Bremerella alba: one gene and its partner. The protein of the gene in region 2 binds, or shares a complex with, the protein of the main gene of each other region. Links are inferred from orthologs where the notes say so. Each region holds a gene or a part of one and is shown on either strand. Other genes may lie near its edges.

Region 1 (3,249 bases), on a different replicon or contig from region 2:
GTTGCCAAGGAAAGCAGCCGCTCGAGTTCTGGTGGCGAAAGGTGGGTCGGAGTTCCACCTCCTAGAAAAAGCGTGTCGACCTCGTGCGGCTGATCGAGCTGTTGAAGTTCCTTTTCGATCGCTTCCAGGTAAGCAGCGGTTAGGTCGTCGCGGCCTGCGATGACCGTGAAGTTGCAGTAGCCGCAGCGGTGCGTACAAAAGGGGACATGGATGTAAGCACTACGCGGCGACTCGTTCATAGCGTGGGGGTCGCTCATGAGAAGTGAACGCTCACAACCATAAATGCAGTCGACCGTCGAGCATGTCCGGCAGCTTGGCTTTGACATGCTCTTGGATCTGACGATTGTTGTACCGCGTACTAAAATGCGAGGCGATGATCTTTTGATTCTGGAAACGAGTCTGGCGGGCCACCACGTCATCTAAGTGAATGTGACCCATTTTGTGGATCTTTTCCTTACGATGCTCGGGCGAGACGAACGTCATTTCCATAATTAGAATGTCCGCTTCATAGAACTGCGGATTGTCATCCATTGCCTCGGCTCGGCTGTCTCCCAGGTAAGCCAAGAGCGGATGACGATGCTCTTCGGTGACTTCGGTGCCACTAATTCGCAGGTCACGGATTTGCTCTCCTTGAAGCTTTTGATACTCCGCTTTTAATTTTCGGCGTCGCTGAGAAACGATATAGCCAACCGAAGGGACGGTGTGCTTGGTCTCGTAGGTATTGACGACCAACTCACGCGAGAGTTCGATTTCGTCTCCTGGCTGAACAGGATGAATGGTGCACGGCATCTTTCCGCGATCCAATCGGCTAAAAGCTTTGAGTACCTGTAGCGCCGGGCCGACGGCAACTTCCGGCATATAGATCACCGGAGGAGGCATTTTCATCAACCGGCGACGCGAGACATACACCGGCAGCGCAGCGATATGATCTAGGTGGGCATGGGAAACAAACCACGTTGCCGTGCCCATGAAGTCCCACGGCTGTAGACCAAGATCGAAGCCGAGCTTCATCTCGGGAATGCGCCAATAGGTTTGAACGGCCGCGCGGGAATAGCCCTCGATCGTCAGTCCGTTAAATTCAATTTTTCGCAGTGGTGCGTTGTCGAGCATGATCGTGAAAGTTTGAGTTGTGTATCTCGTCGTGTTTCGTCATCACCCTCGATCGGGCAGGCCAGTGTTAATTCGGTATCAAATCGCCATGAAAGCGGTTCACACCTAATCGAGGTGCCGTGGGTCGAGGAAGGGAAGGACGGCCTTCTGTGAAGTTAGGTTCACTCCGCAGATGTTATTCCTGATTTGTATTCATCGACATCTTCAAACTGGACGTTCGCCGAGAATCCTTCGCCGGCGGTGAGCCAGATCTCGTTGTCGCCCTCGTCCTGATGTGCCAGCGTATTATAGTGGCGGATCAGTTCCAGCAGGGCGAGGAAGATGCCAATGATTCGGGTCTTGGCCGCATCTGGCGGAAAAAGAGTGTGAAAGCGGACCTTTCCCTCTTGAACGATCCGCTCGTGAACGACTTTCATGTGTACGCGGATCGGCGTGTCGTCGTAAACGATATTGGTCGGCTGTTGGGCCTTATTGTCTTTCAGCAGGCGATTGAGCGCGCTTACCAAGTCCCATAGCTCGACTTCATTGATCGGTTGGTCGGCCATATCGACCTTGCGCGGTGGCAGGTCGTCGGCAATGCGGGTAAAACGCCGCTGCCAGTTGCGACCTTGATCTTCCAGCAAGCTCGAGGCGTCTTTGAATCGCTTGTATTCTAAAAGACGTTCGACGAGTTGTTCGCGCGGATCGTCAATTGCCTCTTCGTCTGTGTCTTCGGCTTGGGGCAGGACAAGCTTCGATTTGATCTCAATCAGCGTGCTGGCCATCTCTAGGAAGTCGGCCACGCTGTTGACATCCATGGCCTTGAGGATATCCAGATAGGCCAGATATTGTTTGGTTACCTGAGCAATGGGAATGTCGACGATGTCAAGTTCGTGCTTGCGGACCAGGTACAACAAAAGATCGAGCGGCCCCCGGTAGATGGGAATTTCAACTCGAAAGTTCATTGATTCGTACCTGTTGTTTCACGACATCTGGTCCCCTCTCCACTGTCTGTGGGAATAAGGGGGTGATCTTTGGACCTGCTTCAGTCCCTCATCCTATCCCTCTCACCAAGGAGGCGAGGGGAGAAGATCTGAGGGACTAACCCATTATTCCTCTTCGTCGTCTCCACCGGAAGGGAAATGGGTGGTCCAGCTGTCGATTTGATCGTGAACTTCTTCCAGAGAGAGTTTCCTGAGCGGAATCGCTTCGCCAGGTTGCCAGGCTTCGTTTTCGGTTGAGAAGCTAGCTTCGAGTTCGACCTTGGTCACTTCTTCATCTAAGGCCTTGAGCCAAGCCGGGATATCGAGCCCCACGCCACTGGGCTCTTCGACCAACGCTTCTGCCTCGTCGACAAGAAGCTTGAAAGCCGTGTCGGCGTCTTCGCTGCCCATGTTGGTCATCGCTTGTTCGACTAGCGAGCAGATCCGGTCGACTGCCAACGGTCGCACAAAACGTTCCTTGATACGATCGGCCACTGTTGGCATTTGCATGGCGTACTCGCGCTGTAGTGTGCCAAGCTTCTGCACATACTTGTCTGCTTCGTCTTCAATGCGATCCGCTAACGCTTTGCGCCACATCTGGGCTGCTTCCGCGTGCCCGGTCCGAACCAAAACTTCGTGCGTCATGACAATCGGTTTTAGATTCCAAGAGACCCGATCGTAGGCGGTCCGCAAACGTAGGAAGTCGAGGAACATGTACAGGTACTCGCCGCGGTCGCTCTGCGTAGTCGTGCTGTTGTAATCGCGATACTCGGCGAAATTCTCCAGGACTGCTTCTAACACCATACTGAAGCACGCAATCGCTTCGGTTCGATTGATATTGGTTCCCATGGCCTGAATGAACAGGGGCCAGTCTTCTTCAGGCCATTGCTGGCGAACTTTTTCGATCCAGGTTTCCACGCCGCCATGCAAGATGCTGCGAATGTTACCACGGTTAAAAAAGTGTTGCGTGAACAGGTCGGCACCGTACCGCTGAATGAAAGCTTGAACGAGCTTCCATTGTCCAGGGTCGGAAAACTTCTCAACTGCCGACAAACGCAGTGTGCGGCTATGATTAAGCCATACAATCAGGAGGTTCTGCGTGACATGTTCCAGGCATTCGACCAGCGCGCTGTCGAGTTCTGACGAACCCTCTTTGGCAACTTCCCAGCTTTCTGAG
Region 2 (4,431 bases):
GTATTCACCCGGAGGAAGGCCTGCCGATCGATCCATTGCGAATTGGCCATCATGAATCTCAGTCCCCGCGCTCGTTCCCGCAGACAAATCCATAGGCTCGAAGCTGATCGCACCAGAATCTAACGCTTCGCCATGCAGCGTTACCATGCCGTCGACTGCCTGACGGTTCCAGCCGTCGTCGGCAGCGATACACCCGGTGGCCGTCGATAGACACCCAACCAAGAGTAATACCAGCCAGCCGTCAAATTCCTTCGTCGATCTCATAAAAACTCGGCCTTGTACATTGCCTGAATTGAAGGGGATGCCACGGTTTAAAGCTATCCGCCCTTGGACATGCTGGGTTCTTGAGCAGAACCGGGGCTAAAATAGCCAAAAACACCCTGGGTATCACGTGACATCATTATGCAACTGCAATGCCAACCTAGTCAATCAATAATTCCAAAAGAGAAGCAAAAGAACTAACTACCTGCCGACACAGGTCCGTGGCATCGAATGCGAGCCCAACCGCACTAAGACTTAAGCCACCGAGATATCGCCGTCACCCGTTTCGTTCACATCGTCGAAACGCACGCTCACGCGTTTCGAGATGCCGGACTCTTGCATGGTCACGCCGTGCAGGGTCGTGGCGGCGGCCATGGTGGCTTTCGAGTGGCTCACGATGACGAAGCGGGTCCAATCTAAGAATCCGTTCAGCACGTCGACGAAGCGGCCAATGTTGGCTTCGTCTAAAGGGCCGTCCACTTCGTCCAGAATACAGAACGGGCTAGGGCGGAACTGGAAGATGGCCAGCAGCAAGGTAACAGCCGTCAAAGCACGTTCGCCACCGGAAAGCAGCGAGATGTTGAGCGAGCTTTTGCCGGGGGGGGTGGCGATGACATCGATGCCGGCTTCCAGGATGTCGACTCCTTCTTCGATGATAATATCGGCCGAACCGCCACCGAACACGCGGCGGAACATCACCTGGAAGTTGCTACGAACCGTTTCCAGCGTCTCCTCGAATAGGCGGCGGCTGTCGATGTTGATCTTGCTGATGATCTTCTCGAGCGACTCCTTCGCCTCGGTCAGGTCTTTCAGTTGGCCATCGAGCTGTTCGAAGCGGGCCTGGAATTCGTCCAGCTCTTTCAAGGCCTCCATGTTGACCGAACCGATGTTGCTAATCTTGCGGCGCAGGTCGGCAATCTCTTCGTCGATTGCAGCCCGATCACCAGGCAGTTCGATTTCTTCAGTATCGAGATCGACCTCGGATATCTCGATTTGGTAGTCGTCTCGCAAACGCCGCTCGAGCGTGCTCCGTTCGTGCCGCAGATCGGTAAAGGACAGCTCCTTGCGGTGTAGCTGATCGTCGGCAGTACGCTGCTTTTGCCGGGCTTCGACCAGCTTGGCCGTATGTCCGGACTTCTCTTTTTCCAGGTCCTTACGAGCCGCACGCTCGGTTGTCAGCAGCTCTTGCGACTCGGTCAGCTGCAGCATCGCCGAAGCGTACTCGCTGGTGGCCCGGAGGATTTCCAGCTGCTGACCTTCAAGCTTCTTACGATTCAGGCCGATGGCCGTTTGAATCTCTTCGACCGCAGTCTTCCGTTCATCGAGGTTGGCTTGCAGCCGCTCGCTGCTGGCCTGATGGGCTTCGACCTGCTGCTCGGACCGGGCCAATTCCACCTTCAGGCCGGTAATCTGACTGCGGCTATCGCTCAGGCTCGCTTCTAGTTCCCCGAGGGCCTGGGTCAGCTCTTCGCTGTCGTGTTCTAACTGGGTGATTGTTTCCCGTGTCGAAGCAAGCTCTTGCTCTTGATCGTTCAGTTGCTTCTGATCGTTCTCGATACGAGCCGAAATCGTTTCCCGCTGCTCGATTCGCTTGGACAGCTCGGAGTCCGCATCGGCGATTCGCGACTCAAGCCGCTGCTTCACCAGACGATGTTCGGTGAGTACCGACGAGGCCTCTTGCTGCTGTCCGACCAGATCTTCCAAGGCCTGTTTTTGCTGGGCGACGGCGGACTGAATTTCTTCGAGACTCGCTTGCTTCTTCTCTAACGCTTGCTGGAGCTTCTCGACTTCATTGCGAAGAGCCCGCAATTCACTACGCCGCGAGATGATTCCACCCACGTTGGTCGTCGGTCCGGCATACACACGACCGTCGGCCTCGAGCATTTCACCGTCGCGTGTGACGAAGCGTAGCGGCTGCGAGTAACGTTTTTTGAGTTCCAACGCGCTGCGAGCATTGTCGACAAACCAAATGCCACCTAGCAGGAAGGACGCCACCGGCTGGAATTCGTCTTCCACTTCGGCAAAGTCGAGGGCATTCCCCATCACGCCTGGTTCGTGCCGCAGTCCCGAGGGTTCGTCGTGTTGGGGATCGGGCAGCGACTGCATGTCGAGCAAACCGACGCGGCCTGGGAAGATCACTTCTCGCTCCAGCACTTGCTGCAGCAGCTCGCCATTTTCCAAGATCACCAGTTGAGCCGAATCCCCGAGGGCAATTTCGATCAGCCGAGCATATTCGACATCAACCCGCACCACGTCGGCGACCAGGCCAATCACCGATTGAAACAAAGGAAGTCGCTCGACACGTGCCCGGGACAGGATTTCCTTGACGCCGGAGTTGACCCCTTCGCTGGTACGCTCCAGTTCATCGAGCACAGAGGCCCGTTCCGCGGCAACTGCCCGGCGGCGAGACAATGCGTCTAAGTCAGCCTGAATGTCAGCCGCTTCCTGCTCTTGCTTCCCGAGCGATCCTTTCGCGTCGGTCACTTCCGCCTTGGCAGTCGAAAGGTGCTCGATCAGGCCCCCTTCGTCTTGGGTCAACTGCTCGAGCTCGCTCCGGTGCTCACCCAGGCGGGTCTCGTCGCGTTCGATGTTCTTCTCGATCGCTTCCAGTTGGTTCTGGTCGCTCTCGATACGGGCCTTCACGGCGCCCAAGGCATTGTCAAGCGTCGAGACGTTCCGCAGCAGTTCTAGATGTTGCTGACGGTTGGTTTCGCCTTGCTCGCGTTTGGCTTCGATTTCAGCTTGCACTTCCTGGGTGGCAGCTTCGACGCTTTCCAGGTCAGCCGAGACCACATCACGCTGCGTTTTCGCCTTCGAGAGCAGTTGCTGCGATGCGGCCAGGTCGGCGGTGAGCGTTCGCAGCGAACCGAAATTGCGGACCAGACTCACCGAAAGGGAGGTCGACTCCTGCTCCAGGTCATTCAGCAAGCGGTACTGCATGCCGGATGAAGAATGCAAGGTCGCCAGACGCTGGGCCAGCTTCGCGTGCTGCTCTTCTTTTTGCGTGAGGATCGATTGCAGCTCGAACAGCTTTGCTTCCGCACCTTCCAGGCCGGCCTCCGCCGTGCTGATCACCTGCTGAGCGTTGGCCTGATCTAAGCGGAGTGCTTCCAGTTCGCTGGAATACTTCTCGACACGGACCGATAGGCTGTTCCAGTCTTCCATCCCCACGACGGTTCGTAGCAATTGAAGACGCTCGGTATATTCGCGGTACTTCTGGGCTTTGCCAGCCTGGGCTTTGATGCTGCGATAGCGCGAGCCAACTTCTTCGACAATGTCGGACAGCCGCACCAGGTTCAGATCGACACGGTCGAGACGTCGCTGCGTTTCCAGTTTCTTAGCCTTAAAGCGGCTAATCCCGGCGGCCTCTTCAAACACAGCGCGGCGATCGCGGGGCGATGCCTGAAGCAGCGTATCGACTTTGCCCTGCTCGATAATACTGTACGCGTCGGTTCCGATGCCGGTGCCGCGGCAGAGGTCTTTCACATCACGCAGGCGACAGGGATGCCGGTTGATGAGATATTCGCCTTCGCCGCTGCGAAAGACGCGTCGGGTGACGTGCACTTCCGGGGCGTCGATGGGCAGAGTGCCTTCGGCGTTATCGAACACGATGGTCGCCTCGGCGGCGTTCATCGGCTTGCGGCCATGGGCGCTGGAGCCTTTGAAGATGACGTCGGCCATCTCCTTGCCACGCAGGCTTTTGGCGCTCTGCTCCCCTAAGACCCACTTGATCGCGTCGACGATATTCGATTTGCCGGAACCGTTAGGGCCGACAACGACCGTTATTCCCTCAGGGAATTCCAGGCGAGTCTTGTCGGCAAAACTCTTAAAGCCGTGAAGCTCTAAGGCCTTCAGCATATTCGGCTCCGACGGAGTGACGGATTAAAGGAACACAGTGGATAAACACTTTAGAGTCCTCTAATCGAACGACGGGATCAAGGTGTCATCCCCTTCCGCGTAGGTGGTTACCTCGGAAGACTCTTCGGTTTTGGCAGGTTCTGACGACTGGGAGAAGTTATCCGTGAAATTTTCTTCCGATACCGACTCTTTGGCCATCAACTCTTCCGAGCGTACATAATTGCGATCGGGACGCGGCATTGCGTTCACTTCGACGCGAGCGGTCAGGAAACCCTCGTTTCGCAAGGCGAAGACATTCCGGATGATTTCGCC

What was found.
Region 1: the proteins of smc (region 2) and HOV93_RS02195 are in contact, whole or in part, in a crystal structure (PDB 3ZGX), measured with the Bacillus subtilis proteins. The link is inferred for Bremerella alba from one-to-one orthologs.

What each region holds. Positions count from the first base shown.
Region 1 is NZ_JABRWO010000001.1:560,537-563,785, reverse strand. What follows is about bases 164-3,096. They hold HOV93_RS02195 (segregation and condensation protein A), read right to left. Parts: upstream 2,055-3,096; coding sequence 1,272-2,054; downstream 164-1,271. Other genes in these bases: HOV93_RS02190 (hypothetical protein), read right to left, coding at 2,199-3,096; HOV93_RS02200 (MBL fold metallo-hydrolase), read right to left, coding at 271-1,110; hemW (radical SAM family heme chaperone HemW), read right to left, coding at 164-257. Also shown: more of hemW, read right to left, coding at 1-163; more of HOV93_RS02190, read right to left, coding at 3,097-3,249. UniProt on the Bacillus subtilis protein: Participates in chromosomal partition during cell division. May act via the formation of a condensin-like complex containing Smc and ScpB that pull DNA away from mid-cell into both cell halves.
Region 2 is NZ_JABRWO010000011.1:30,250-34,680, reverse strand. What follows is about bases 317-4,431. They hold smc (chromosome segregation protein SMC), read right to left. Parts: upstream 4,120-4,431; coding sequence 517-4,119; downstream 317-516. Other genes in these bases: HOV93_RS18690 (flagellar basal body P-ring protein FlgI), read right to left, coding at 4,180-4,431. Outside these bases: HOV93_RS18700 (hypothetical protein), read right to left, coding at 1-264. UniProt on the Bacillus subtilis protein: Required for chromosome condensation and partitioning.